Flavivirga eckloniae: one gene and its partner. The protein of the gene in region 1 binds, or shares a complex with, the protein of each later gene. Links are inferred from orthologs where the notes say so. Each region holds a gene or a part of one and is shown in the gene's direction. Other genes may lie near its edges.

Region 1 (2,887 bases):
AAAGGATTAAATTTCGGAATGGATTTAAGCAAATATAAATTAGATAAAGACTAACAATTTTAGATTTTAGAATGACGTATTAAAAAGGGTCAAATTTCTCAAATCAAAAATCGTAAATCAAGAATCATAAATCAAAAAATAACTCCTTTATAGTTTGCTCCTCAATAATGGGTAGTAGCAAGATAAAGGTTTAAAACAAATGTCATGAGACACGGAAAAAAATTCAATCATTTAGGTAGAAAAACAGCTCACAGAAAATCAATGTTAGCTAATATGGCTTGTTCTTTAATAGAACACAAGCGTATTAATACAACGGTTGCCAAAGCAAAAGCTTTAAAGCAATTTGTTGAGCCTATGATTACAAAATCTAAGGAAGACACGACTCACAACAGACGTATTGTAATGTCTCGTCTTAGACAAAAAGAAGCAGTTGCAGAATTATTTAGAGATGTAGCAGCTAAAGTTGCAGATCGTCCAGGAGGTTACACAAGAATTATTAAGCTTGGTAATCGTTTAGGAGATAATGCAGATATGGCTATGATAGAGCTTGTAGATTACAACGAAATTTACAACGCTGGCAAGCAGAAAGCTAAGAAAACAACAAGAAGAAGTAGAAGAGGTGGTGCCAAGCCAGCTGCTGCTCCGGCCGTTGAGACTAAAGCAACAAACGAAGAGGAAGAATAAATGTTAATAAGCATTTGAAATATTAAGGATAAACTATTTTAGTTTATCCTTTTTTTTATGCAATTTTGCTAAACTTTTGAAAAATATGAAATATCAAAAAAGACAAAAAGCCATCATTCTTCTAGCAGATGGTACTATTTTTTACGGTAAAGCTGTTGGAAACAAGCAAGGAACTTCTTTTGGCGAAGTTTGTTTTAATACAGGTATGACTGGTTACCAAGAGATTTTTACAGACCCATCTTACTACGGGCAATTAATGGTAACAACAAATGCTCATATTGGTAATTATGGAACGAATGCCGATGAAGTAGAGTCGGATTCCATTAAAATTGCAGGGTTAATTTGTAAAAATTTCAGTTATGAGTATTCACGAGTAGATTCTGAAGGCTCATTGGAAGAGTTTTTAGATAAAAATAACCTGTTGGCTATTTCAGATGTTGATACGCGTGCCTTAGTAAGCTATATTAGAGATAATGGAGCGATGAATGCCTTAATCTCTACAGAAGTTGATAACATTGAAGGTCTTAAGAAGCAATTAGCAGAAGTACCTAATATGGAAGGTTTAGAGTTAGCATCAAAAGTGTCTACTAAAGAACCTTACTATTATGGAGATGAAAATGCAACGTATAAAGTAGCAGCTTTAGACATAGGAATTAAGAAGAATATCTTAAGAAATATAGCAAAAAGAGACGCTTATATAAAAGTGTTTCCTTATAATTCTAAATTCGAGGATTTAGAAGCATTTAAACCAGATGGATACTTTTTGTCTAATGGCCCTGGAGATCCGGAACCATTGGTAGAAGCACAAGCTTTAGCAAAGGAAATTATAAAAAGAGATTTACCTTTATTTGGTATTTGTTTAGGACATCAGGTTATTGCCAGAGCGAATGGAATTTCCACCTATAAGATGCATAATGGACATAGAGGTATTAATCACCCTGTGAAAAACCTGATAACAGGAAAAGGTGAAATTACATCTCAAAACCATGGGTTTGCAGTAAATAGAGAAGAAGCAGAAGCGAATCCGGATTTACAAGTAACACACTTGCATCTAAACGATGACACCGTTGCTGGTTTAGCCATGAAAAACAAAAATTGTTTTTCAGTGCAATATCATCCCGAAGCAAGTCCTGGACCGCACGATTCAGAATACCTTTTCGATCAATTCATTGAGAATATCAAAAAATAAAATAACGAAATAAGCCTCAAAAAAGCACATTTTTTTTGAGGCTTATTTATAACGCAATAGTTTGATGATTTTAGTTCATATTGAGAACTTTAGGTTGATGAAAACAAGATGCCGAAAAGTTCCTTTATTTTACTAAAACGTTGTAGATGTAGTTTTGAGTATTTCTTCAAAAACATCTTAAAATAAAGAAGATTTAGCCGTAAATTTGAAGCAATAAAAGTTTAAAAATAACTAATTATGAGTATTATAATTAATATCCACGCAAGACAAATTCTTGATTCAAGAGGGAACCCTACAGTTGAAGTAGATGTAGTAACAGAAAATGATGTATTAGGAAGAGCTGCTGTACCGTCTGGTGCATCAACTGGAGAGCATGAAGCTGTTGAATTACGTGATGGAGGCAGTGCCTATATGGGGAAAGGTGTTTCTAAAGCTGTAGATAATGTAAACTCTATTATCTCTAAAGAATTATTAGGAGTATCTGTATTCGAACAAAACCTAATCGATAAGATGATGATTGATTTAGATGGGACTCCAAATAAATCAAAATTAGGAGCTAATGCTATTTTGGGAGTTTCTCTTGCCGTAGCAAAAGCAGCTGCTGGAGAATTAGGATTACCATTATATCGTTATGTTGGAGGAGTTTCTGGTAATACATTACCATTACCAATGATGAATATTATTAATGGAGGATCTCATAGTGATGCACCTATCGCATTTCAAGAGTTTATGGTTATGCCGGTAAAAGCTAAAAGCTTTACACATGCTATGCAAATGGGTACAGAAATTTTCCATAATCTTAAAAAAGTATTACACGATAGAAATTTAAGTACAGCAGTTGGTGATGAAGGTGGATTTGCTCCTACTTTAGATGGAACAGAAGATGCTATTGAAACTATTGGTAAAGCGGTAGAAAATGCAGGTTATAAGTTTGGTGATGAAGTGAAGATAGCTTTAGATTGTGCTTCAGCAGAGTTTTATAAAGATGGTAAGTACGATTACACTATTTTTGAA
Region 2 (3,496 bases), 650 kb from region 1 along the record:
TAATTAAAAATACAATTAAGAATTTTTTTTTCAAAAATGGTTTGCAAAGTAATAAAGGCTTTGTATATTTGCCCTCGGTTTTGGAGAAGGTCCAAACGATTAAAAATACAATTCAGATTTAAAGACACAAGATAATGAGTAAAAGAACATTTCAGCCTTCTAAAAGAAAGAGAAGAAACAAGCACGGTTTCAGAGAAAGAATGGCTTCTGCTAACGGTAGAAAGGTATTAGCTCGTAGAAGAGCTAAAGGAAGAAAAAAGATATCTGTGTCATCTGAAACAAGACATAAGAAATAATGATTAACAATTGTTGATATTTTAAAGGTGTTACTTAAGCGTAACGCCTTTTTTTATATCTAATTGAAGACTATTTTTGCAAGCACATAAAATTTAGACATTAATAACCAGTAAAAAATGCCAAAAAATTCAAACCTAAAATCGATATTAATTATTGGCTCAGGTCCTATCGTTATTGGACAAGCCTGCGAATTTGATTATTCAGGTTCTCAATCTTTGAGGTCACTTAGAGAGGACGGAATTGAAACGATTCTTATCAATTCTAATCCAGCAACTATCATGACAGACCCATCTATGGCGGATCATGTTTATTTGTTACCTCTTAATACAAAATCCATTATTAAAATTTTAAAAGAGCATCCACAAATTGATGCTGTATTGCCTACTATGGGTGGGCAAACTGCTTTAAATTTATGTATTGAGGCAGACGAAAAAGGTATTTGGAAAGATTTTGGAGTTGAATTAATAGGAGTAGACATTAATGCTATTAATATAACAGAAGATAGAGAACAATTTAGAGAATTAATGGGGAAGATAGGTGTTGGTATGGCACCTCAAGCTACGGCGACATCTTTCTTAAAAGGAAAGGAAATTGCGCAAGAATTTGGTTTTCCATTATGTATTCGTTCTTCATTTACTCTCGGTGGCGCAGGTGCTGCAATTGTTCATGAAGAAGAAGACTTTGATAAATTACTACGTCGCGGATTAGAAATCTCTCCTATTCATGAGGTTATGATCGATAAAGCCATGATGGGCTGGAAGGAATATGAATTGGAATTACTTCGCGATAGAAACGATAATGTTGTAATTATATGTTCTATCGAGAATATGGACCCAATGGGAATTCACACAGGAGATTCCATTACGGTTGCACCAGCAATGACTTTAAGTGACAAGACCTATCAGAAAATGCGAGATATGGCCATCAAGATGATGCGCAGTATTGGCGATTTTGAAGGGGGATGTAATGTACAGTTTGCTGTAAGTCCAGACGAAAAAGAAGATATCATTGCCATAGAAATAAACCCAAGGGTATCACGTTCTTCGGCATTAGCAAGTAAAGCAACAGGTTATCCTATTGCTAAAATAGCAACAAAACTAGCTATTGGTTATACTTTAGATGAATTAGATAATCAGATAACCAAATCGACTTCAGCGTTATTCGAACCAACGTTAGATTACGTTATTGTAAAAATACCACGTTGGAACTTTGATAAATTTGAAGGATCGGATAGAACTTTAGGTTTACAAATGAAGGCTGTTGGGGAAGTGATGGGAATCGGACGTTCTTTTCAGGAAGCTTTACATAAGGCCACACAATCTTTAGAGATTAAAAGAAACGGATTAGGAGCAGACGGAAAAGGTTATAAAGATTACAGCCAGATTATTGATAAACTTACCAATGCTTCTTGGGATCGTGTTTTTGTGATTTATGATGCGATTGCCATGGGAATTCCTTTAAGTCAGATTTACGATATCACAAAAATTGACATGTGGTACTTAAAGCAGTACGAGGAATTATTCCAATTAGAAAAAGAAATATCTACATATACTATTGATACGCTTGATAAAGATTTATTATTAGAAGCGAAGCAAAAAGGATATGGAGACCGCCAGATAGCTCATATGTTAGGATGCTTGGAAAGTCAAGTATACAATAAGAGAGATGAATTCAATATTCAGCGTGTATTTAAGTTGGTAGATACTTGTGCTGCCGAGTTTACTGCGAAAACACCATATTACTATTCAACATTCGAAAATGTGGTGGAGACGCCTTCGGGTGAAGTGTACACACATAACGAAAGTGTTGTAAGCGATAAAAAGAAAATTGTTGTACTGGGTTCTGGACCTAATAGAATAGGGCAAGGTATTGAGTTTGATTACTGTTGTGTTCATGGTGTTTTAGCTGCCGCAGAATGTGGTTATGAAACGATTATGATTAACTGTAACCCGGAAACGGTTTCTACAGACTTCGATACTGCCGATAAGCTATATTTTGAACCTGTTTTCTGGGAACATATTTATGACATTATTCGTCATGAAAAACCAGAAGGAGTTATTGTTCAATTAGGAGGGCAAACCGCATTAAAATTAGCAGAAAAGTTAACCAAATACGGAATTAAAATTATTGGAACTAGTTTTGAATCTTTAGACTTAGCAGAAGATAGAGGAAGCTTTTCTAGCTTATTAAAAGACAACAATATTCCTTATCCAGACTTTGGAGTTGCAGAAAACGCTGATGAAGCTTTAGAATTAGCTGAGCAATTAGATTTCCCAATTTTAGTAAGACCTAGCTATGTTTTAGGAGGGCAGGGGATGAAAATTGTTATCAATAAAGAAGAATTAGTTGAGCATGTTGTTGATTTACTGAGAAAAATTCCAAATAACAAACTGTTATTAGATCATTATCTAGATGGTGCTATTGAAGCAGAGGCAGATGCCATTTGTGATGCTGATGGGAATGTTTACATCATTGGAATCATGGAGCACATAGAGCCATGTGGAGTACACTCAGGAGACTCTAATGCCACTCTACCCGCATTTAATTTAGGGGATTTAGTAATGCAGCAAATTATAGATCATACGCATACTATTGCGAGAGCATTAAATACAGTAGGGTTGATTAATATTCAGTTTGCGATTAAGGATGATATCGTGTATATCATTGAAGCAAATCCAAGAGCTTCCAGAACCGTACCTTTTATAGCTAAAGCATATAAGGAACCTTATGTAAACTACGCTACAAAAGTGATGTTAGGAGAGAAAAAAGTAACAGATTTTAAGTTTAACCCTCAGTTAGAAGGTTATGCCATTAAACAACCCGTATTCTCTTTTAATAAGTTTCCAAATGTAGATAAGCGATTAGGACCGGAAATGAAGAGTACTGGTGAAAGTATCTTATTTATAGATAGTTTAAAGGACGATGCGTTTTACGATCTGTATTCAAGACGAAAAATGTATTTAAGTAAATAATAAAAAAAATGCCGCTTTAAGCGGCATTTTTTATGCTTTTCATGGGAAGGTATTCATATTAAATGTTTTTTAAGGCTCTGGTATTGTAATACTTCTATATATAGATAGAGCACTTTTTTGTATTTTTATTGATATATGTCAATTATCAACTACAAAAAACTATTGTATATTCGTATTGTACTAAAAAGCCTCTAACCTATGAAAATCTACCATTACTTATTAGTAGT

What was found.
Region 2: the proteins of carA (region 1) and carB are in contact, whole or in part, in a solved structure (PDB 1KEE), measured with the Escherichia coli proteins. The link is inferred for Flavivirga eckloniae from one-to-one orthologs.

The regions. Positions count from the first base shown.
Region 1 is NZ_CP025791.1:4,169,601-4,172,487, forward strand. The notes cover bases 1-2,821. They hold carA (glutamine-hydrolyzing carbamoyl-phosphate synthase small subunit), read left to right. Parts: upstream 1-769; coding sequence 770-1,873; downstream 1,874-2,821. Other genes in these bases: C1H87_RS17310 (DNA-directed RNA polymerase subunit alpha), read left to right, coding at 1-54; rplQ (50S ribosomal protein L17), read left to right, coding at 205-684; eno (phosphopyruvate hydratase), read left to right, coding at 2,111-2,821. Also shown: more of eno, read left to right, coding at 2,822-2,887. UniProt on the Escherichia coli protein: Small subunit of the glutamine-dependent carbamoyl phosphate synthetase (CPSase).
Region 2 is NZ_CP025791.1:4,815,856-4,819,351, forward strand. What follows is about bases 40-3,469. They hold carB (carbamoyl-phosphate synthase large subunit), read left to right. Parts: upstream 40-413; coding sequence 414-3,269; downstream 3,270-3,469. Other genes in these bases: rpmH (50S ribosomal protein L34), read left to right, coding at 135-296; C1H87_RS19725 (T9SS type A sorting domain-containing protein), read left to right, coding at 3,468-3,469. Outside these bases: more of C1H87_RS19725, read left to right, coding at 3,470-3,496. UniProt on the Escherichia coli protein: Large subunit of the glutamine-dependent carbamoyl phosphate synthetase (CPSase).